3 regions of the Metabacillus rhizosphaerae genome follow, and region 3 is predicted to be linked to each of the others. Evidence: riboswitches for the same ligand, from Rfam matches in the RefSeq annotation. Region 3 holds a riboswitch; each other region holds the start of a gene.

Region 1 (8,460 bases), 2.5 Mb from region 3:
AGTCCGGGGTAACCATCTAATTCCATTTTTTTAGAAAACAACTCAATCTTACCACTTGGTGTGTTTAAATTTTTCAATAAATCACTTGTACTTGCTTTCAGATAGCGATCTATTTTTAATTTTTCATGGCATTTGTCTGGTAAATAAGGGTTCGATAAATTGTTTAGAGCTTGTTGAATTAATTCTTCATCTGAATCCTTAAATGCTTGTTCATCGTATCCCATTGCTTGAGCAAGAAGTCTGAATACCTCTGTATTAGATTTACTTTCTCCAAATGATGAAATGACAGGTTCCTGCAGATGGATATAGTTATGCCAGTAAGACGTATAAAAATCAGTATTTTCAAAAGCTGATGTAGCAGGTAAAACAATGTCTGCAAACATAGCTGTTTCCGTTAAAAACAAGTCATGAACGACAGTGAATAAATCTTCACGAGCAAGACCCTCACGTACCTTATTAGCATCTGGAGTCACAACAGCTGGGTTGCTTCCATATATGAACAATGAGCGAATGGGCTCTTCTGTTTCAAGTAACGCTTTACCTAATTGGTTCATATTTATTGTTCGAGTTTGCTTTTTCATAAGATCTGGTCGTTGCAGCGCTTTTGTATTATGGGCTAAATAGGCAGAGTTTGATTTCAGAGCTCCCCCACCCTTTACAACCCACTGTCCTGTTAATGCAGGTAAACACGCAATTGTCCTAACAATCATTCCACCATTATCGTGATGCTGTAATCCATTGCCAATTCTTATCATAGAAGGAGAGGTCTCTCCGTACATCCGAGCTAATGTATAAATGTCTTCTACAGCAACACCTGTAACATCTGAGACCATTTGTGGATCATAGTTCTTAACATGTTCTTCTAGCTCTTCATAACCAACAGTATATTCTTTTAAGAATGATAGATTAACAAGCTTTTCTTTGTAAAGAATATGCATAATCCCTAATGCTAGGGCTCCATCCGTACCTGGTAGAATTGGGATAAACCAATCTGCCATTCGCCCTGTTTGATTTTTGTGTACATCAATGGCGATAATTTTAGCGCCATTTTTTCTAGCCTTTTGCGCAATCATCATTTGATGCATATTCGTGCTTACAGCGTTAATTCCCCACATGATAAATAGCTTTGTTTCCGTCATTTCTTCTGGGTCTGTTCCATAACTTCCACCCATTGTATACTTATATCCTTTTGAACCTGCAACTGAACAAATCGTCCTGTCAATTTGACTTGACCCTAAGCGGTGAAAGAACCGGCGATCCATTCCTTCTGCATTGATATTTCCCATATTCCCATAAAAACTATAAGGAAGAATGGTTTCTGATCCTTCTTCTGAGATAAGTTTTTTCCATTGATTTGTAATCGTTTCGATTGCCTCTTGCCAGCTAATTGGCTGAAATTTCCCCTCACCCTTTTCACCAATACGTTTCAAGGGTGTCTTAATTCTCTTTTGATCATAGATTCGTTCACCCATGTTTCGGACCTTATTGCAAATATTCCCTTTTGTTACAGGATGTTCAGGATCACCTTCGATTTTAACGATTTTTCCTTCTTTTTTGTGTATCAGTAATCCACATTGATCTGGACAGTCAAGTGAACAAACTGAAGGCACAACACCATCTTCTATATTTATATATTCCTGCATAACTAGTATCCTTTCATGAAAAAATTGCTTTATAAATTATAACATATCGAACCAATCTTTAGAAAGTTTAGAAAATAGATTGACTTACCTATAATTTTTATTTAATATTTAATACATTGTCTAAATATATAAACAATTTAATCAATTAAATATTTTGTTATTTCTATTAAGAGAGGTGGAGGGACTGGCCCGTCGAAACCTCGGCAACATAATGTGCCAATTCCAGCAAGCATTGCTTGAAAGATAGAAAGAGCTGCCCTTATAGTTTATTGTGAGAACGATAATAAATAACCATCTCTTTCCAACATTTTGGGAAGAGATTTTTTTATTTTTTTGAATTAAAGGGTTGTTTTCAAAGCAAAAAGAGGAGATGAAGAAAATGAATGTCTTAGTAACAGCACCGTATAACGACGAAGGTCTAGTCAAATTAAAGGAACTTTTTGGCGATTGTACCTATCGTTGTTGGAAAGAGAATGGTAGAGCCTATAACGAAGCTGAGTTAATCGCTCTATTAAAAGAATCAAAGGCTGAGGGATTAATAGCTGAGTTAGATAAAGTGACTGAAAATGTATTTGCAGAAGTACCTGAATTGAAATTTGTTGGTGTGTGTCGTGGCATGCCTTCCAATGTTGATGTTGAAGCTGCAACCAAAAGAGGAATTCCGGTATTTTATACCCCCGCTCGAAATGCACAAGCAGTTGCTGAATTATTCATTGGCAATCTCATTACCTTCTATAGACATACAATCGCCTCCTCTGAATGGTTGCAGCAGGAAAAATGGGATGGAGACTACTTACAAGCATATTTAAAGTTCAAAGGAAATGAGATTACAGGAAAAACTATTGGAATGGTAGGATTCGGTGCCGTTGGTCAGAGAATTGCAGCTGTTCTTGAAAGTTTTCAATGCAGCATTCAATACTATGATCCATATGTTGAAAGCCAAAATCCCAACCATACTCGTGTATCCTTGGATGAGGTTTTTTCAACTAGTGATGTCGTATCTATTCACCTCCCTCGTACCGAAGAAACAATCGGAATGATAGATGAACATTATTTAGGACTTATGAAGGAAGACGCAATCTTAGTAAATACGTCAAGAGCAGTTGTCGTTAAGCGAGATGCACTTGTTCATGTCTTAAAAGAAGGTAAAATTCGTGGGGCTATTTTAGATGTATTTTATCATGAACCACCAGATAAAAGTGATTATGAAATCATCAAATTGCCAAATGTTTTAGCTACCCCCCACCTTGCTGGTGCAAGTTATGAGGTTGAGGATCATCACGTATCGATTATGAATCAAGCGTTTACGAAGTGGTATATAAAACGTACTCTTGACGTTCCGACAATCTATAATCAAAAAAGTCTAAATGTAAAGTCATAGAAAGAAGTGAATAAAGTGACATTAAAACAAGGTTATTTAGTATTTGATATTGGCACAGGAAATGCTAGAGTAGCAATTGTTGCGACTACAGGTGAGGTTATAGCTGTCGAAAGAGAGGATATTCAGTATGAAACCGAATCTCTTTATCCAGATAGTCGTTATTTTTCACCTGATTTACTTTGGAGAAAACTTATTTTTTTAGCGAAAAAAGTAATCACAAGCGCACCTGATATTTCAATTAAGGCGATTACCTCGACAAGTCAACGCCAAGGGATTGTCTTACAGGATCGGGACGGGAACTCATTTATCGGCTTACCAAACATTGATAATCGTGGTCGTGAATGGGAACGTACATTGCCTGATCCAGAATTTATCTTTGAAACAACAGGTAGGTTACCTTCTGCCTTGTTTTCGGCTTTAAAGCTTGTTGCCCTTAAGAACCGACAGCCTATGTTATGGGATAAAATCGATACATTTACTAGTATTAGTGACTGGATTACTTATAAATTAAGTGGTGTCTTAGTCTATGAGCCATCCCAGGCAACAGAATCACTGCTATATGATGTTCAAAAAACAGATTGGTCTGATGTGATGTGTGAACAATTTGGGATTTCTAGAAAGTTTTTACCAGAAATTAAAGCATCTGGCACAATACTTGGTGAAATAACACCAACAATCGCAAATGAGTTAGGGTTAAAGAAGGATGTTTTGATTATTGTCGGTGGCGGAGATACTCAACTCGCAATTGAAAGTACATTTGCCGAAAATCGAGATGTCGTCATTGTATCAGGTACAACCACCCCTATTTGCAAAATGACAAATGAATATCGAGTGGATCATGAAAAAAGAGCTTGGACGAATGCTTATACACAAAAAAATACATGGCTACTTGAAACGAATCCAGGGATTACCGGACTAAATTATCAAAAATTAAAAGCTATTTTCTATCCTAATGAAAGTTATCAACAAATGGAAGATGAAATGAGTAAGCTCGAGAACATTGATTGTGTATCAGCGTTAGGTATGTATCTTACTGATGAGAAGAATGCTTCAAAGAAAGGCGGATTTATTTTCAATACTCCATTAGCACATGACTTAACTCGCGCTCATTTTGTCGCTTCTGCTTTATGGGAAATTGCTTGCACAATCAGGTGGCATTATGATCAATTATGTGAAGTAAGTTCTTTCGATTTACCATATGTGTGGGCATGTGGCGGCGGTTTTCAAAGTAGAACTTTAGCAAAATTTGTAGCCAATCTCTTACAAAAAGACGTATATATTCGTCAAGGATACAGTCAAGCATCTGCTGTTGGTGCCACTGTTATTTGCAACAAGACATTAGGATTAACTGACAAACTGTCAGATGAAATCAATATAATTAAGCCTGATATTCAACACAATGACGTTATGTATGAAGAGTGGAAAAAAGCACAACATTTTTTTTCTAAAATGAATGTAACCTATAACAAATAAAGTTACATTACTAAAAACAAGGTTTGGAGAGAAACGAATGTTAGATAAAATTGGAATACCTAAAAAATTAAGCTTTGGCTTTCTCGGCGTCATGCTCTTTATGATGGGAGATGGCCTCGAAGCTGGTTGGCTTAGTCCTTTCTTAATTGAAAACGGCTTGACTGTTCAGCAATCGGCATCAATATTTACTGTATACGGTATATCTTTAGCACTTTCTTCTTGGTTTTCGGGTGTTTGTTTAGAAGCATTTGGTGCTAAGCGTACAATGTCGATGGGATTATTATTCTATATCATCGGTACAGCTGGGTTTATCGTATTTGGTTTTGAATCAATGAATTATTCAGTTATGCTATTTTCATATTTTATAAAAGGTTTTGGCTACCCTCTTTTTGCTTATTCTTTTTTAACATGGGTTATTTACCGTACACCTAAAAATAGATTAAGTACAGCTGTGGGTTGGTTCTGGATTGCGTATTGTGCAGGAATGATGGTACTTGGCGCTTGGTATTCAAGTTATGCGATTAAATCATTTGGTTACATCAATACATTATGGACATCTATTTTCTGGGTATGTCTAGGTGCGTTTTTTGCTTTAGTTCTTACGAAAGACAAATTTGATAAGAAACAAACTTCGAGCAAAAAAGAAACACTCAATGAGCTTTTAAAGGGAATTACCATTGTGAAGTCGAACCCTCGAGTTGCTGCTGGAGGGGTTGTCAGAATTATCAATAGTTTAGGAACATATGGATTCCCAGTGTTTCTACCGATGCATATGGCAGAACACGGAATTGAAACAACTGTCTGGTTACAATTATGGGGAACAATTTTCTTAGGGAACATTCTTTTTAATTTAGTTTTTGGTTTTGTTGGAGACAAATTTGGTTGGAAAAATACAATCATCTGGTTTGGTGGAGTTGGTTGTGCAATATTCACAGTCCTTCTATATTACACACCAATTATCGCAAATGGAAACATTGTTGTAACTAGCATTGTTGGATTTATTTGGGGCGGTTTGTTAGCTGGTTACGTTCCAATTGGTGCATTAGTCCCAACTGTTGCAGGTAAGGACAAAGGAGCGGCTATGTCGATTTTAAATCTTTCTGCAGGTTTATCTTCATTTGTTGCGCCAGCTATTGCTTGGGCATTTATCGGTATCGTCGGAGCTGAAGGTGTTGTCTGGATCTTTGGAGCTCTTTATTTAGCTAGTGCCGTAATTGTTAAATTCATTCGTGTACCAGAAGAGGATGAAATGCGTAAAGAAACAAAAACACTTGCTTCATAAATTCTTATACAAAAAGGCGACTCATATGGGTCGCCTTTTTATTACATAACATCAGGCAATGATCTTGTATGGTTAAAATGTTATTCAAGATAATAAAAAGGATCACCTTGATCTTAAATTTAGCTTACGGTGCTCTTCTAGTTATTAGTTGGTTCCTCTTTATTCTACAGAGAAAATTCCAATGAGAACATTATACAAAATTCTCTAGATCACGATCGATTATACAATCTTCACATATACCATAGACATCAAATTTCTCTTCTGTATGCTCTTCCATCTTGCCACACACTTCACATATTTTTAGTACCATTTTTCCACCTCTTGAAAATTCTATTGTTTAAAGACTTAAATGGATGCTACACCTTCGTCAAAGAATTTTTAGCTTTACCTAAAGTATATTCAACTAAAGACCATTTCGATAAAGTATTTAATTAAGTATATTTAGGACCTACAAACCTATCATTCCTTTTTACACCTACTCCTAATCATTATCATTTTGAAATGAAACATACTATTTAGGCACATACTATAATCGGTGATGATAATGCCTTGTCGATCAAGCGATGAATTAAACACATTAGTAGCAAAAGCAAAAAAGTGCGCAAAAAGCGGAAAAGTTGCAGACTATATTCCTGCACTCGGAAAAGCTAACCAAGATGATTTGTCGATTGCCATACATTATCCTGACGGACGATGTATCTCAGCTGGATGTATTGAAAAACGTTTTACCCTACAAAGTATCTCAAAAGTAATCTGCTTGGCCCTCGTTTTGATTGACAGAGGCTCTAATTATGTATTTGAACATGTTGGTATGGAGCCCACAGGAGACCCCTTCAATTCGATTGCAAAATTAGAAACGATGTCTCCTTCAAAACCTTTAAATCCTATGATCAATGCAGGAGCACTAGTTGTTACTCATTTGATTAAGGGGAATTCTGTTGAAGAGAGATTTCAACGTCTTTTATCCTTTATTCACGAATTGACAAGCGATTCAACAATTAACTATTGTGAGGAGGTAGCACGCTCTGAATTTGAGACAGCACATTTGAACCGGGCTTTATGCTATTTTTTAAAGCAACATAATATTATTGAAGAAGATGTTGAACAATTAATGGAGTTATACACAAAACAGTGTGCTATTCAAATGAACGTATTAGATTTGGCGAGAATCGGACTAGTTTTTGCGTTGGATGGAGTTGATCCTCTTAGCGGCAAACAAATAATGCCTCCAGATGTCGCTCGAATTTGTAAAACGTTTATGGTTACATGTGGGATGTATAATGCCTCAGGAGAATTTGCCATCAAAATTGGCATACCTTCAAAAAGTGGAGTTTCAGGTGGAATAATGGGGGCAGTTCCCGGAAAATTTGGTATTGGGATTTTTGGTCCGTCCTTAGATGAGAAAGGAAACAGTATTGCAGGTATAAAATTGTTAGAATTATTATCAAAAAATTATAAGCTAAGTATGTTTTAAACTACTCTTTACTAGGAAATTCCCCAGAAACTATCTTGGGGAATTTCTTTTAACACTACCTCTTTTTATTTTATTACTCCTATAAACAAGTTTCTATTGTTGATTTAAAAACTTTCCATTACTCTTAATAATTAACCCCTCACCAAAAAGATTAATAGTTAAATTCAAATACAATTTTAATATAATTAAATTCTCTATTATCGTTTAATTTTTGTTGGAAAACACTGTTTTTTTATATAGCTTCGAGAGTTTTAGCTATATTAATTTTTGTTAGAAAAGATATCGTCTTTCATCTTTGATAATATTTGAAATAATGTTACAATAAGAAATATTAAAATTTTCTGAAGAATTTTAATGTAACTGTTAACTGGAGGGATTTATTTTGGCTGAACAACGTAGTAATATGATTAAACAAGGAATTGACCGTGCTCCACATAGAAGCTTACTTCGTGCTGCAGGTGTAAAAGAAGACGATTTTGACAAACCGTTTATTGCGGTTGTAAATTCATATATTGATATTGTTCCAGGACATGTACATTTACAAGAGTTCGGTAAAATTGTTAAAGACGCAATCCGTGAAGCTGGCGGTGTTCCTTTTGAAATGAACACAATTGGTGTTGATGATGGTATCGCAATGGGACATATCGGAATGAGATATTCGTTACCAAGTCGTGAAATCATTGCTGATTCTGTAGAAACAGTTGTTTCAGCACACTGGTTTGATGGAATGGTTTGTATTGGAAACTGTGACAAAATTACACCAGGAATGTTGATGGCGACACTTCGCGTGAATATTCCATCAATTTTTGTAAGTGGCGGACCGATGAAAGCTGGTACAGACAGTGCTGGTAATGCACTTAACTTAAACTCTGTTTTCGAAGGTGTAGGAGCATACCAATCGGGTCAAATTGATGAAGCAAGATTAAAAGAGATTGAGTCAGTTGCATGCCCTACATGTGGATCATGTTCAGGAATGTTTACAGCAAACTCTATGAACTGCTTAGCAGAAGGTTTAGGACTTGCTCTTCCTGGAAATGGTACAATTTTAGCGGTAGCTCCAGAACGTAAGGAATTTGTTAAACGCTCTGCTAAACAATTAATGGAGCTTATTAAAAAGGATATTAAGCCTCGTGATATCGTAACAATCGATGCGATTGATAACGCATTTGCTTTAGACATGGCTATGGGTGGTTCAACGAACACTGTT
Region 2 (8,460 bases), 920 kb from region 3:
GCAAAAAAGTTTTTCGACGCATTATTGAAATTATGAGTGAACGTGGTGTTAACTTACAAAACCAAACCATCGCCATCAGCCATGGAGATGATGAAGAAGCTGCTTATGAAATGAAAGCATTGATCGAGAAAGAATTTTCACCTAATGAAGTGTATATAAATTATGTTGGGGCAGTTGTTGGAGCTCATGCTGGTCCTGGTACTCTTGCGATATTCTTCTTAAATGACGAGTTGTAGTAACACATATTTAAAGCTCGGAAAGGGCATGATAAAGCTATATTCGTTTGAAAGGAGTTTTTTCATGCCACATACTAGTGATAACGATAAAAAGGCACAAGATAACAATGCTAAGCGCCATGAAAAAAACATGATGCGTGATAAAAATCGCAAGCAAGGTGAACGTCAATATTCTAAGAGAACAGATCATAAATGAACAAAAGGTCTTTTACTTAGGCATGCAACTCATGTTAAGTGAAAGACCTTATTGTTCTATAGGTTGTTATTTTTCTGGTTTTACATATATCGTTAGACAATTCGTTTGTAGGTCCATTCTCCCATAATGATATACTTGATCACCAAGCGAAAAAACATTCTTATCTTTTAGATGTGCATATTGCTCTCTTGATAGCTTTAACTTATTATGAATTCCATCTTCAACTGCAAGCACTTTTATTTCCATCCCATACCAATCCTTTATACTAAACATTCTATAAAATCAGTATATTTTGTAGCTTATGAAAGCGTCAAGATTTTGGTTTGAAATGAATCTACTTATAAAAGTAGGCTGTTTTCGCAAACTTTGTTGCTTTTAAAATAGTATTGGGTTGGTTGATTGGCGCTCCAGGATGCTCGCTTTCCGTGGGGCGGGCGATGAGCCTCCTCAGCGCGAAGCGCCTGCGGGGTCTCATCTGTCCCGCTACTCCCACAGGAGTCTCGCACCTTCCGCACCAATCAACCTAATCAGTTTTGTTCAAAAACAACAATCTTTTAGAAAAGAGCCTAAAAGTATGAACCTGTATGACAGGATCTTACTTTTATATTATCTATTATTTACTTCAGTTTAAAACTGCCTAACGTTTGCTTTAAATCGTCAGTTAATTGACTTATTACGAAATGAACCATCGTCATATTCATATCGCCAATAAAAAACGTCCTCCATTTCTAATTAGAAATGGAGGACGTTTTGTTATTTTTATTGATCCTGCTGTTCTTTAAAATATGTCCAGCCATCTTTTTGATAAACTCTACCATTTTTCATTAAATGCCCTAAAGCTCGTTTAAACGCACCTTTACTTAGTTCAAATCGTTCATATATATCATCTGGATCACTTTTATCATTGAAAGGCATAGCTCCGCCTCTTTCTTGCATATAACCATAAATTCGTTCTGCATCACCACTCAATGCCTCATGCTTACGAGGCAATAAACTGACGTTAAGAGTCCCATCTTCCTTCACGTCAATAACTCGTCCTGTTACTGTTTCACCTAAACGCGGCTCAACGGTTCGCTGTGAGGAATGGATAAAACCTTTATAGCCTTCTTCAGTTAATATGAATGAACCTGCTACAATCATTCTGTAAACAGTTCCTGATATTTCTTTATTAAACAACGAACGATCAGCATCTTTAAAGAGAGGTTCAACAATTTCCTCTGTCGCTAGGCGAACAAAAAAACGGCCATTTCCTGAAACCTTTAATGTACAATAAAGCTTGTCCCCTGGTTTAGGCCATACTTCTCTTAAAAACGGGAGGTGATCCATTGCAACAAGAGCATCCTTACTCAAGCCAATATCCACAAATGCCCCCATATCATCTACTACATCTACCACTTCGACCCAACCATATGATTGATCCGTAATCAGTGGTTTTTTCATTGTTGCATACAATCGTTCTTGAGCATCAATCACGAAAAAGACCTCAATTTTTTCTCCAACCTCGATTTCTCCTATCACTTCGCTTTTATGTAATAGTACGCGCTCATCTCCATCTGTTAAGAAGTATCCATAATCAACCTTTTCATCTATCGTTAATATTGCAAATGTGCCTGGCATCATATCATTTATCGTTCCTTTCATCATTTAAGTGAAAATATTATTAGTTCTCACTTTCTCATCATTTATACGTCGTTTTCAGCAAACAATTATACTCAATAATCATCTGAGCGTTTAAAAAGTTGTGAACATTGTTTTATTTTACTATAATCTAACCATATTATATACGTAATGGAGGATTAATATGGCGAAAGATAGTTCATTTGATATTGTATCCAAAATTGAATTCCCTGAAGTAACAAATGCAATTAGTATAGCAATGAAAGAAATTGCTACTCGTTATGATTTCAAAGGGAGCAAAAGTAATATATCATTAGAAAAAGAAGAACTAGTTTTAGTCTCAGACGATGAGTATAAGCTAGACCAACTAAAAGATGTCCTATTATCAAAACTTGTTAAACGAAATGTACCAATTAAAAATATTTCGTATAAAAAAATTGAGAATGCCTCAGGTGGAACAGTTCGTCAAAGAGCAGAATTAGTTTCTGGGATTGATAAAGAAAATGCAAAAAAAATAAATACGCTTATTAAAAACGCTGGCTTAAAGGTGAAAACTCAAATTCAAGATGATCAAATTCGTGTAACAGGAAAAAGCCGAGACGATTTACAACAAGTCATTGCTGCAATAAGAGAAGCTGACCTACCAATTGACGTACAGTTTATTAATTATCGCTAAAAACAAAAGCGCTGGAGCTGGATGTCAAAGTTCCTACCAAAAGTAATCTTATATGATTTTCCCAGGCAGTTCATCAAACAAATCGTTGTCACATGAACTGCCTTTTTTACGTTTCAAAACTTGATTACCACCTTTTCCCACACTTAATTTTATCCAAAATATCATTTAACTATTGATATTTTTCATAATATTAGATAAATTAGTTGTAACACTTTTCAATATATTAAAGTAAATACAATAATTTCATATCTTATCAAGAGAAGCTGAGGGACTGGCCCTATGAAGCTTCAGCAACCGGTCCATAACGAGTGAAGACCTGGATTTTAGTTGATTGTTCAAAGGAAGAAAATAAACCTTAAGTTGTTTTCTATCCGCATCTACAAAGCTTGCAGGTGCGGATAGAAAACAAACAACAGTATGGTTTACAACCTTTCTAAACAATTTAATCTATCCTACTTATCCTCCGAGTGCCAAGGTGCTAATTCCAGCTAAGCATGTAAGATGCTTGAAAGATAAGGGGAAGCTTTGAATCATTCAGCCTTCTTCTTAAGAGGGCTTTTTTTATTATTATTTCGATTCATCTTTTCTCCTCACACTACTACATAGATCGGAGGCTTTTCTATGAGCTTTTTGGAAGACTTAAAAAGTAAGATTTTAATTGGGGACGGTGCAATGGGAACAATGCTTTATTCCCATGGTGTTGATCGTTGTTTTGAAGAATTAAACCTATCAAAACCTGATGATGTCAAGCGCGTTCATCAAGCATATATTCAAGCCGGTGCTAACCTAATTCAGACGAACACCTATGGGGCAAATGATATTAAACTCTCACGTTACGGCCTAGAGGATGAAATTAGACAAATTAACAAAACTGCTGTTGAAATTGCCAAACGAGCAGCTACTTCTTCGACGTATGTATTTGGAACTATTGGCGGAGTTCGTTCCTTCAAAAAAAGTGCCCATACACTTGAAGAAATTAAACGCAATTTTAGAGAGCAGTTGTTTATCTTACTAAATGAAGATGTAGACGGCCTATTACTTGAAACCTACTATGATTTAGAGGAAATGAAAACAGTACTCCAAATTGCAAAAAAGGAAACAAATAAACCAATCATTGCCAATGTATCCCTCCATGAAGCAGGTGTTTTACAAGATGGAACAGCATTAACAGATGCTTTTTCAACTCTCGAAGAGCTTGGTGCAAATGTAATTGGCTTAAACTGCCGTTTAGGTCCATACCATATGATTCAATCTCTTGAGGAGGTTCCACTTCTTGAGTCAGCCTATCTATCTGTATTCCCGAACAGTAGCTTACCTGCTTTAAATGAAGGTCGTCTTGTTTATGAATCTGATGAAGGTTACTTTAAGGAGAGCGCTCTGAAATTTAGAGACCAAGGTGTTCGCCTAATTGGTGGCTGTTGTGGAACAACACCAAAACATATTCAAGCAATCGCTGAAGCTGTAGGGCATCTTGCTCCTGTTACAGATAAAAAGGTAAGAGTTCCGAAGCAAGTACAAGTAAATATCACATCTAGTAATACTGACACACTTCCTCCACTTCAGGAGATTGTAAAGGAAAAACGTTCAGTTATTGTTGAGCTTGACCCACCGAAGAAGCTTGGAATGAATAAATTCCTTGAAGGGGCACAAGCGCTTCATCATGCAGGTATCGATGCTTTGACTCTTGCAGATAACTCGCTTGCTTCTCCACGGGTAAGTAACCTAGCTGCCGGAATACTCGCAAAAGAAAAAACAGGTGGCAGAGCATTAATTCATATTACATGTCGTGATCGAAACTTAATTGGCTTACAGTCTCATTTAATGGGTTTACATTCATTAGGACTATCTGATGTACTAGCAATTACTGGTGACCCTTCAAAAATTGGTGATTTCCCTGGGGCAACTTCTGTTTATGATGTTTCCTCGTTTGATTTAATCAGTTTAATTAAACAATTCAATGAAGGTGTCTCTTACTCCGGTAAACCATTAGGTGAAAAAACCAACTTCTCAGTTGCGGCTGCCTTTAATCCAAATGTTCGTCACTTAGATAAGGCTGTTGTCAGACTTGAAAAGAAAATTGCCCATGGTGCAGATTATTTTATCTCACAACCTCTTTATTCAAGTCAGCAAATTGTAGATGTATATGAGGAAACCAGAAACTTAAAAGCACCTATTTACATCGGGATCATGCCATTGACATCAAGCCGTAACGCAGAATTTATTCATAATGAAATTCCTGGAATTAAACTTTCAGATTCGATTCGTGAAAAAATGGCAGCAGCTGGAACAGATAAGGAACAAGCCCGCCAAGAGGGCTTAGCCATTGCAAAGGATCTTATTGATACAGCATTTGATTTATTTAATGGAATTTATTTAATAACTCCATTTTTACAGTACGACCTTACAGTGGAGCTAACCAATTACATCCATGAGAAGGAAAAACAACTGGCTGAAAGGAAGATTACACATGTGTAGCATCAAAAATGAAATAAAAAAACGGATACTTGTACTTGACGGTGCAATGGGTACAATGATTCAAGCTGCTGATCTTACACCTGATGATTTTGGTGGTGAAGACTACGAAGGCTGTAATGAATATTTAACTTTAACAGCACCGAAAACAATTGAAATGATTCATGAAGCCTATCTTGAAGCAGGCTCAGATATCATTTCAACAAACACATTTGGAGCTACTTGTCTTGTTTTAGATGAATATGACCTAGGTTCTTTCGCCCTTGAACTTAATATTGAATCAGCTAAAATTGCAAAAAACGCAGCTGATAAATTTTCCACACCTGAAAAACCAAGATATGTTGCAGGAGCAATGGGTCCAACAACGAAAACGTTATCTGTAACTGGTGGGACAACATTTGATACTTTAGTCGATAACTATGAAGAACAAGCAAGAGGATTAATTATCGGTGGCGCTGACTTACTTCTCCTTGAAACTAGCCAGGATATGCTCAATGTAAAAGCTGGATTCTTAGGCATCCAAAAGGCATTTGAAACAACAGGTAAAGAGCTTCCACTTATGGTTTCAGGAACAATTGAACCAATGGGTACAACATTAGCAGGACAGGATATTGAGGCTTTTTATGTCTCATTAGAGCATATGAAACCAATTTCGGTTGGTCTAAACTGTGCAACAGGTCCTGAATTTATGACAGACCATATCCGTACATTATCCGGATTAGCGAATACAGCTGTAAGTTGTTATCCGAATGCTGGCTTACCTGATGAAGAAGGTAATTACCATGAATCACCTGAGTCACTTGCCAAAAAACTTGTTGGCTTCGCTGAACAAGGCTGGCTAAATTTTGTAGGCGGTTGTTGTGGAACAACTCCTGAACATATTAAAGCCATCTCTGATGCTGTAGCAACGATCAACCCACGGAGCATCGAAGACGTTTCAAGTGGTCACACTGTTTCTGGAATCGATGCCCTTCTTTATGAAGATGGCATGCGTCCACTATTTGTCGGAGAAAGAACAAACGTTATAGGTTCTCGTAAATTCAAACGGTTGATTGCAGAACAAAAATTTGAAGAAGCCTCTGAAATTGCTAGAGCACAGGTGAAAAATGGTGCACATGTTATCGATATTTGCTTAGCAGACCCTGACAGAGATGAACTTGAAGATATGGAAGCATTCATTCAAGAGGTTGTTAAAAAGGTAAAGGCCCCTCTTGTTATTGACTCAACAGATGAAAATGTCATCGAAAGAGCATTAAAATATTCTCAAGGTAAAGCTATCATCAACTCAATAAACCTTGAGGACGGTGAAGAACGCTTTGATGCAATTGTTCCCCTTGTAAAAAAATATGGTGGAGCTTTAGTTGTAGGGACCATCGATGAAATTGGGATGGCATTAACAGCTGAAAAGAAGCTTGAGGTTGCGATTCGTTCACATGATTTACTTGTCAAAAAACATGGTCTTAAGGCGAGTGATTTAATCTTTGATCCACTTGTTTTCCCAGTTGGAACTGGTGATGAGCAATATATTGGATCTGCAAATGAAACAGTACGTGGTATTCAACTGATAAAGGAACACTTACCAGAATGCTTAACAATCCTTGGTGTAAGTAATGTATCCTTTGGCCTTCCTCCTGTTGGACGTGAAGTATTGAATGCAGTTTATTTATACCATTGCACACAAGCAGGACTTGATTATGCGATCGTAAACACCGAAAAATTAGAGCGTTTTGCTTCGATTCCAAAGGAAGAAATCAAGCAAGCAGAAGATCTGTTATTTAAAACAACGGATGAAACACTTGCTGCGTTTACTGCATTTTATCGAGGGAAGAAAAAGGAAAACAAAAAGCCAGTAAAATCTCTTCCATTAGAGGAAAGACTAGCTCTTTATATCGTTGAAGGAACAAAGGAAGGTCTTCTTCCAGATTTAGAATTAGCTCTTAAAAAGTACCCTGATCCCCTTTCGATCATTAACGGACCCCTAATGGCTGGAATGGCCGAGGTTGGTGTCTTGTTTAATGACAATCAATTAATTGTTGCTGAAGTATTACAAAGTGCTGAAGTAATGAAAGCTTCGGTATCTTATTTAGAACAATTTATGGACAAGAAAGACGATAGTGGAAAAGGTAAAATTTTATTAGCAACTGTTAAAGGTGATGTTCACGATATCGGTAAAAACTTGGTGGACATTATTTTAAGTAATAATGGTTATAAGGTTATTGACCTGGGAATTAAAGTAACACCTCAAACACTTATTCAAGCAGTCAAAGATGAGAATCCCGATATTATTGGATTGTCAGGGCTCTTAGTAAAGTCTGCTCAGCAAATGGTCATTACTGCTCAGGACTTACATGAAGCTAATTGCAACGTACCAATTTTAGTAGGTGGAGCTGCCCTTTCAAGAAAATTCACGAGAATGAAAATCTCTCCACAATATACGGGTCCAGTTGTTTACGCAAAAGATGCAATGGACGGATTATCATTGGCAAATCAATTGCGGACTACTCCAGAGCTGTTTGCTGAAAAAGAAGCGGCAGTTACTGAAGAATCGAAACCAAAAAGTGCACAATCGAAAGCTGTTACTGAGCTATTAGAAAAGCGTGGCAACCTTAGTGAAGCACCAATCTTTACACCAGTTGATACAAAACGTCATCTGCTTAAAGATATTAACCTAACTCAAATTATTCCATATATAAATATGCAAATGCTAATTGGACACCATCTTGGACTAAAAGGAAAAATCAAGGAATTAGTGCAAAAGAAAGATCCAAAAGCATTAGAATTAGTTGAGTTAATTCAAGACCTATTAAAGGATGGCGCCAAAAAGAATTGGTTTAAGCCAGCTGTTGCTTATCAATTCTATCCATCTTATAGCGAAGGGAATAAATTGCATATTTTAGATCCAAATAACACAAATTCAATTTTGGAAACATTTGATTTTCCAAGACAAGAAAAACTACCATACCGTTGTATCTCAGACTATGTTCGCCCTAAGCAGGAAGATGGATTTGATTATGTAGCCATGTTTGCAGTTACAGCAGGTAGCCAAATTCGCGAGTTAGCACAAGGCTTTAAGGAACAAGGCGATTATTTAAAAAGCCATGCTGTTCAAGCTCTTGCTCTAGAGCTTGCAGAAGGACTAGCAGAACGAACACATCAGCTTGTTCGTGATCGTTGGGGCTTCCCTGATGCCCCTGACTTTACAATGGATCAGCGCTTTTCAGCTAAATACCAAGGTCAAAGGTATTCATTTGGCTATCCAGCCT
Region 3 (8,460 bases):
AAATTGTAGAACGGATGAATGTTATCAAAAAATCAACTCTTGATACACAGCAAATCATTGGAACACTAAGCACCTATACAACGGAAATTCAACAAATTACAGAAGCAATCACAACCATTGCTTCACAAACAAACCTTTTGGCGCTTAATGCAACAATTGAAGCAGCACGTGCAGGCGAGCATGGAAAAGGGTTTGCTGTCGTTGCTGATGAAGTTCGAAAATTAGCTGAGCAATCAAATAAGGAAGCTTCAGAAGTGGATAAGCTCGTTTCAAAAATCACAAAAAGCATTACAAATACAGTAGGATGCATTGAAGAAAGTCGTAAACATGTCGAACAGGGGGAACAAACTGTAAATGAAACAGGAGAAGCACTTGAAAACATTAGATTTGCCGTGAAAAACATAGTTGAAGAGATCAAAGGGCTCTCTTCCTTGACACATGATGAGGCGAATACATCCGAACAAATTGTTCAGCTTGTCATTCATCTAGAAGAAGCGAATGAACATATGTCTATGAATGCACAAGAGGTATCAGCTGCAACAGAAGAAACAACTGCTTCTATAGAAGAGGTTGCATTCCGTTCAACTGTCATTAATAAAATGTCTAATCAATTAAATACGATTGTAAATAGATTTAAACTATAATTAAATATTGCGAAAGAAGATGACTTAGCACTGTCATCTTCTTTTTATTGCCTTTCTAAAATTTCCTTTAAAACCACTGCTTGATTATGCCTCTGATCTTTTGCAGAATAAATTAATGTTACATTTCTATACTCTGCTACTAGACTCTTTAATTCTTCTAGTTGTAATCCTTTTTCTTTTTCATTCATTAGCTCCTCTTTATATCTCTCCTTAAATTCACAAAATTTTTCCGGATCATGATGAAACCACTTACGCAATTGAGTTGATGGAGCTACTTGTTTCATCCAACAGTCAACTTTTACTTTTTCCTTTGAAAGACCTCTTGGCCATAATCTATCTACAAGCACACGGACACCATCATCTTTACCCACTTCATCATAAATACGTTTGATCATAATTGCCATACTATAACTCCTTTATTTATTGTTACTTTACTATCTACCTTTAACTTTAGAACAAAATTCAAGCGAGACCGTACAATTATTTTCCCATAAAAAAGCTATATATATTGGATTTATTTGAGAAACTTGATTTCGTTTATTTCGTTTATTACATTCCTCACGTTTTTCACATATTCATTTAGACCAACTCAGGTGTTGACTTCTATTCAAAGCAGCGTATAATGTAGAATCGTTAATATTTCGTACCACGAAATATTAACTAAGGTAAATGGTTGAAGTCACGAGTAATGTACATAACCCTTCATTGAAGCTCTGTACGCATGTTTAGTAAAATACACAACGCGCTACTAGGCACTGGTGTTGGATGCCAAAGCGTTATCCATAGTACAAGAATTTTCATTTCTTAAACGATAAGAAAAGGCTAAGCAATAGAAGTTTTCAACATATTTATGAAGAAAATGTCAAAACATATTGAAGATGCTAGTACAAATATTGCTAACTACACCATTTCATTCTTTTTAAAAATATACTTAAAGGAGAGGATAAAAAAATGACCAACGATGCGAACGTTTCTGGCCAGCAAATAAAAAAGGGCGCCATTCTTACAGTTATGCTTTTAGGTTCATTTGTAGCTATTTTAAACCAAACGTTAATGAATGTGGCCTTACCAGAAATGATGAAAGACTTGGATATGTCTGCAAATACAGCACAGTGGTTAACGACAGGATATATGCTTGTGAATGGAGTGTTAATCCCTGTTACAGCCTTTTTGATTGAACGATTTACGACGAGACAGCTCTTTTTGACCTCAATGGGGTTATTTTCAGCTGGTACGTTCATTTGTGCGATTGCCCCTGATTTCACAATTCTTTTAACTGGGAGAGTTGTGCAGGCAGCAGGTGCAGGGATACTTATGCCATTATTAATGATCGTTATATTAACAATCTTCCCAATTGCCAAGCGCGGTCAAGCCATGGGGCTAATAGGATTAGCGATGACCTTTGCACCTGCTATTGGTCCAACACTATCAGGTTGGATTGTCCAAAATTATTCATGGAGAGTATTATTCTATATCGTATTACCAATTGCTATTATCGATTTTCTTATAGCTGTAGTCCTTCTCAAAAATGTAACGAAACAAACATATCCTAAGATTGATATTACGGGAATCATTCTTTCTACATTAGGTTTCGGAGGATTATTATATGGATTTAGTAGTGCTGGTAACTCAGGTTGGACTAGTGTAGAAGTCATTTCAGCCATTATTATTGGTATTATTACTCTTTCCTTATTTATTTGGCGTCAAATGACTGTAAAAAATCCTATGTTGGAATTTAGAGTGTTTCAATATAATATGTTTACACTTACAACGATCATTAATGCCATAATCACAATGGCCATGTTTGCTGGAATGATTCTAGTGCCAATTTATTTACAAAATATCCGCGGATTTACGCCACTTGAATCAGGGTTGCTATTGTTGCCTGGGGCGATTTTAATGGGAATTATGTCTCCGATTACAGGGTGGATTTTTGATAAAGTTGGTGCAAGATGGCTCTCTGTTATTGGTTTAGCAATCACTACCGTTACAACATGGGAATTCAGTGAACTGACAGATTCGACCACATATACATTTTTATTAGTCATATATACTGCTCGTATGTTCGGTATGTCAATGTTAATGATGCCAATTATGACAGCAGGGTTAAATCAGCTTCCACAACGATTAAATGCACATGGAACAGCTATGTCTAACACATTTAAGCAAATTTCCGGTGCACTTGGTACAGCCTTTCTTGTTACAGTGATGTCCAACCAGACAGAGAAACACGCAACTGAAATGGCAACAGCAGCTGGTGTAACACCTGAAGCTACAGAGCAAATGGGATATATTTTAAAAGAAGCAACTATCCAAGGAATCAATGATGCATTTGTCGTGGCAACTTACTTATCATTAATAGCTGTAATCCTTGCATTCTTTATTAAGAGAGTGGGACCAGCAGAAGAAGACGAAAAGCAAGAAGTGGTTAAAGAAAAAAGACCACAAAAGGTGGCACTAAATGAAGGTTAGGATTCACTGAAAAAGGGTAACCCCAAAAAGTCTTAAACAGAGACTTTTGGGGTTACCCTTTTCCTTTAAATAAACATACCTGCTATTGCTGCACTTAATAAGGAAGCTAACATTCCTGCTGCTACTGCACGGAGACCTAATCTTGCAATATCAGGGCGGCGATTTGGTGCTAGTTCACCTAAGCCACCAAGAAGAATTGCCATAGAACTTAGATTTGCAAAGCCACATAGTGCAAAGCTTACAACCATTACTGTTTTATCAGACAATTGGTCGATTTGTGGTGCAAATGCTGAATAAGCAACAAACTCATTTAATACTAACTTTTGTCCAATAAAGCTACCTGCGGTAACTGCTTCTGACCAAGGTACACCCACAGCAAAAGCAATCGGAGAGAACAGGATTCCTAAAATTCCCTCAAGTGATAGTGTTTCAAAACCAAATATCCCACCTATACCGCTTAAAATCCCATTAACTAAAGCAATTAATGCAATAAATGCTAATAACATCGCTCCAACATTTAATGCAAGCTTTAACCCGTCGCTTGCACCACGAGCTGCTGCATCAATAACATTTACTGAATCTGTATCTTTGGAGATTTCAAAATCTGAGTCGGATGATCGCTCTGTCTCTGGCATCATTATTTTTGCCATAATTAATCCTGCAGGTGCCGCCATAAAGCTTGCAGCAAGTAGATATTCAAGTGGTACACCTAAAAGTGCATAACCAACAAGTACAGACCCTGCGACAGAAGCAAGTCCACCCGTCATTACTGCAAAGAGTTCAGACTTCGTCATTTTAGCTAAATATGGTCGGATAACAAGTGGTGCTTCCGTTTGACCAACAAAAATATTTGCTGCCGCTGATATTGATTCTGACTGACTCGTGCCTAGAAGCTTTGATAAACCACCACCAATGATTTTTATAAACCATTGCATAATGCCTAAATAATATAAGACTGAAATTAATGATGAAAAGAAAATAATTACTGTTAACACTTGAAAAGCGAATACTACCCCAAATTCTCCGCCACTTGCAAGTGGACCAAAAAGAAATGAAATTCCTTCATTTGCATAATTAATAATATCCTGGACCCTTAAAGTGAACCACTCCAGCCCAGATCTTCCCGCTTCCCACTTCAACACGATAAATGCAAAAATAATCTGGATCGCTAAGCCACCAATTATAGTTCTAAAATTAATCGCTTTCTTTCCACTGGATAAAAGAAATGCAATACACAAAACAACTAAAATACCGAATATTCCCCATAATAAATTCATTATTGTCACCTCTTAGATGTATCAAATTTGGTTAAGTACTAAGAATAAGTGCTTACCATTACTTAATAGGATTTAGTTGTCAGTCATCAGACAACCATTTGATCTTACCAAACCCTACTTGAAATATAAATGGATGTTTTGTGAATCCATTAAGAAAACACCAAAATCATACTTATGTATTATATTTACCTGTATAAAGCAGTCCATTCATAAAAAGAACAAAGTCCTTTTTATTTACCGAAATGATTTTTATTTCTAAACTAGTCTTTTATCATTAATTGAGTATCTAAGGACCAAATTTAAATACAAGGCACCGTTAAACTTGGTTGTTGATTTCCGCTGCAATCATTCACTCCAATCAACAACGTACCAAAATCAATAGTGAGCTTTAACAGAGCTAAATACAAAAAAACTAACCCAACGTTATAAGTAAAGGTTAGCCTTTTGTAACTGATTCAATTCCTACCTCGCTCAAATCGTGGATAACCGATTAAAATTGAGATCACTCCACATACTCCAATTAATAATGGATAAAATGAAAATTGTAAAATACTTACTGGTGATATATTTGCAACTCCTGCAGCTACAAGTAATTGTGCTCCATATGGGATTAAACCTTGAATACAGCACGAAAAAACATCTAACAGGCTTGCTGATTTACGTGGATCAATCTCATACTTATCAGCAATATTTTTAGCAAGCGGGCCAGTGATGATAATGGAAATCGTGTTATTTGCTGTTGAAAGATCTGTTAAACCAACAAGTCCAGCAATACTAAATTCAGCCCCTCTTTTTGATTTAATATTGCGTGTCACTTTATAAAGAAGATAATCAATACCTCCATTATGTTTAATCACTTCCACCATGCCTGCAATTAATATGGCTAGGAAAGAGATCTCATACATCCCTGACATCCCATTACCTATTTGTTGAATGATATCCATTAAGCGGTAACTACCATCTGCTAACCCAATAACTCCTGAAAAAACAACTCCAATGAAAAGAACGAGGAATACATTGACCCCTGCTAGCGCTGTGATAAGCACAAAGATATATGGTAAAATTTTAACCCAACTATATGAATGCTGTGTGACAACTGCTTGTTCTCCGATTGTTAAAAACCCCAGAATAACACAAGCAATTATTGCCGCCGGTAAGACAATGAAAAAGTTCACTTTAAACTTATCTTTCATTTTTGTACCTTGTGTGCGCACTGCAGCAATCGTTGTATCAGAAATAAAAGACAAATTATCACCAAACATCGCACCACCAATAACCGCAGCCATTGAAAGTGCTAGTGAAATATCAGTCTGCTCACTAATACCAACGCCTATTGGTGCAAGTGCTACAATTGTTCCCATACTTGTACCCATAGATAGAGATATAAAACACGCGATAATGAATATACCCACCATTAATAAGTTTTGTGGTACAACTGATAATGCAAGATTTACAGTTGAATCAACCGCACCCATTCCCTTTGCTACTTCTGAAAAAGCACCAGCTAAAAGGAAAATAATGACCATTAACATGATATTTGTGTCACCGGCACCCTTACAAAAGATCTCAACCTTCTGATTGAAAGACTCTTTTCGATTCATTGCTAAAGCGACGGCTGCTGCAATCGTAATCGCCACTATAACAGGAAACTTATAAAAATCTCCTGTTACGATTCCAGAGCCAATAAAGATTATTAAAAACACGACAAAAGGCAAAAGCGCCCATGGATTCCCTTTTCTGTCTGTACTCATGATGAACACCTCACTAATTTTTTACAAAACACCTTTTTCATCCACTCTGTCATCCTATATGTGGGGAAAATAAAAAACCTCTTCTTTTCAAACAAATAGAAGAGGCCTTATTATAATAAAACACCCTTCTCATCTTTCAAGCGTTTTCGCTTGCTGGATTTGGCACAGCACTCATCTTGAGCCTGCTGCCGAGACTTCATTGGGCCAGTCCCTCTGTCTCTCTATATAAGAAGATCATCATATTTATTTTTTTATTAAAAACATAAATAAGAGTACAACATTTATATTCTTTTCGCAAGAGTATAAAAAAATTATTACACCCTTCAACAAGGATGTTAACCACCAAGATTAAAAGGAATAAATGGAATTACCTTGTCCACTTTAAAAGGTCAAATCAAGGGACAGTCCCTCACAACATTAAAGCTGTGAAGTGGTGAGGGACTGTCCCCCTTTCCTCACTTACATACGATCACTTCACGAATAAACGACCCTTTTTTAGCGATAGCTCGATCAATAATGGAAAATCCTGCGTTTCTTAAAACCTCATCAATCGGTTCGATTGTTACCACTACCACTTTCTTTGCAAACCTCCGCGCACTCTCGAGCATTTCCAGTTTTTCTGCATCTGTTATGACAGAACACAAGTTGTAAGGCAAATCAATAATCGCTACATCATAGTCATTAGTTATATCTCTGATATCTGCTAAATTTACTTCTCCAGTTAGACCAAAGTGTTCGATGTTTTCTCGTGCCCCATTCAGGATTAGGTAATTTCGGTCACTTCCTACTATATCAATCCCCATTGATCGGGCTTCAACTAGTACTGTTCCAATCCCACAGCATGGGTCGATTGCCTTTATTCCACTTGGATTTGGAATGGCAATATTCACTACCGCCCTTGCAACACGAGTATTGAGAGCAGTGGAATAACCATGAGGCTTCTTTTGATGTTTGAGCCAAACCGCCTCACTTTTAGCGTAGTCACCGAATACCCATCTTCCATTTACATTCATGACCCCAAACAATCGATCTGGATTATGGAAATCCGCTTCACCTTTGACATGCAATCCAATCTCTCGCTCTACTGAACGTCGTCTCTCAAAGCCTTCTTTTTCAGTTTTTGCAAGCCCTCCATTTTTTACATAAATAACTTTAAATGTCTCCTCGACTAATTGTAGAGATTTTACCTTTTTGACAAGGTCCTGAAGGCTTTCCCCCTCATATCTCACTTCAATTCTTTCCTTAATAAACGGGCTTCGCGTGGGATTAACCTTCACTGGGCTTTCCAATACTCTAGACTTAGACTCTTTTCCAAAAAAAGAGCGCATTTCCAAAGCACACAAAGAACTTTCGTCATCAGGATAGGAGTAAGTATATACATAATTCATTTTTGGGTCTTTATTGTCCAATTAATTTTCATCCTTTAATAATCTATTTCAGCTTCACTTCATGCGATATTAATTGATTATCACAATCGTTACCTGTTCATTTCTTGTTTCATTATAACAAGAAGTGAACCTTTGCCAAACCGTTCACTGTTGATTTTGGCACTTTGTTGGTTAGGGCGTAAGACGGGAGTCCGCTTCAGGGCCGCTTTAACATTTAATACGAAGATATGGTTATTAACCAGTTATTTAGGCAACCATATTTTAGGGTACTTACACATCTTCCTTGTTATTATTTATAATTCTTATATAAATCAAGAGCATTTTATTTTTCTAAAAATACCGGTTTATTGAGAAATCTAGATAATAATTGAAAATTTAAGTTTTACCACCAAAATCAATTTAGATCGTTTTAGAAATACCTTGCATTTCACAAGACCTACCAGTGTTGATACACAAAAGTGAATTAAATATCTTCCGAAGATTGAGTATTATCCTTGACAAAATAATGAGGTTTATATAATAATTAATTTTGAATTAGAATTATTATTTATAACTAATAAAAACTAAGAAGAAATTATAATTAGTTATTGGTTATTTATTAGTTTTGACTATCTGTTCAAAACTAGCTATTAAAAAATTCTCAAATACACACTAGGAGGAACATTTACTATGTCTCTAATTGGAAAAGAAGTACAACCATTCAACGCACAAGCTTATTATAACGGAGATTTTATCCAAGTTACTGAGGAAAACCTAAAAGGAAAGTGGAGCGTAGTTTGCTTTTATCCAGCAGACTTTACATTCGTATGCCCTACTGAGCTTGAAGACCTTCAAAATCAATACGCAACTCTAAAAGAACTTGGAGTTGAGGTATACTCTGTTTCAACTGATACTCATTTTACACATAAAGCATGGCATGATCACTCAG

Evidence for each region. A riboswitch is a leader RNA that binds a small molecule or an ion and turns the genes downstream of it on or off. The one in region 3 is predicted to bind S-adenosylmethionine.
Region 1: another riboswitch for S-adenosylmethionine. It lies ahead of WCV66_RS15820 (2-hydroxyacid dehydrogenase); the one in region 3 lies ahead of WCV66_RS03810 (Na+/H+ antiporter NhaC family protein).
Region 2: another riboswitch for S-adenosylmethionine. It lies ahead of WCV66_RS26010 (bifunctional homocysteine S-methyltransferase/methylenetetrahydrofolate reductase); the one in region 3 lies ahead of WCV66_RS03810 (Na+/H+ antiporter NhaC family protein).

What each region holds. Positions count from the first base shown of each region.
Region 1 covers NZ_CP147403.1:3,221,797-3,230,256, reverse strand. Annotated here, with positions in the region: gene WCV66_RS15825 (molybdopterin oxidoreductase family protein) at 1-1,643, opposite strand, end outside; SAM riboswitch class I at 1,804-1,893, shown strand; gene WCV66_RS15820 (2-hydroxyacid dehydrogenase) at 2,023-3,024, shown strand; gene WCV66_RS15815 (FGGY-family carbohydrate kinase) at 3,040-4,497, shown strand; gene WCV66_RS15810 (RbtT/DalT/CsbX family MFS transporter) at 4,535-5,779, shown strand; gene glsA (glutaminase A) at 6,324-7,253, shown strand; gene ilvD (dihydroxy-acid dehydratase) at 7,657-8,460, shown strand, end outside.
Region 2 covers NZ_CP147403.1:5,486,042-5,494,501, forward strand. Annotated here, with positions in the region: gene WCV66_RS25985 (DegV family protein) at 1-236, shown strand, start outside; gene WCV66_RS25990 (DUF3941 domain-containing protein) at 301-432, shown strand; gene WCV66_RS25995 (hypothetical protein) at 499-678, opposite strand; gene WCV66_RS26000 (S1 RNA-binding domain-containing protein) at 1,192-2,052, opposite strand; gene WCV66_RS26005 (YajQ family cyclic di-GMP-binding protein) at 2,234-2,725, shown strand; gene WCV66_RS26960 (hypothetical protein) at 2,891-2,944, opposite strand; SAM riboswitch class I at 2,973-3,244, shown strand; gene WCV66_RS26010 (bifunctional homocysteine S-methyltransferase/methylenetetrahydrofolate reductase) at 3,347-5,200, shown strand; gene metH (methionine synthase) at 5,193-8,460, shown strand, end outside.
Region 3 covers NZ_CP147403.1:752,748-761,207, reverse strand. Annotated here, with positions in the region: gene WCV66_RS03830 (methyl-accepting chemotaxis protein) at 1-644, shown strand, start outside; gene WCV66_RS03825 (DUF488 domain-containing protein) at 689-1,048, opposite strand; gene WCV66_RS03820 (DHA2 family efflux MFS transporter permease subunit) at 1,596-3,116, shown strand; gene WCV66_RS03815 (NupC/NupG family nucleoside CNT transporter) at 3,182-4,393, opposite strand; gene WCV66_RS03810 (Na+/H+ antiporter NhaC family protein) at 4,849-6,144, opposite strand; SAM riboswitch class I at 6,271-6,376, opposite strand; gene WCV66_RS03805 (TRM11 family SAM-dependent methyltransferase) at 6,600-7,553, opposite strand; gene ahpC (alkyl hydroperoxide reductase subunit C) at 8,202-8,460, shown strand, end outside.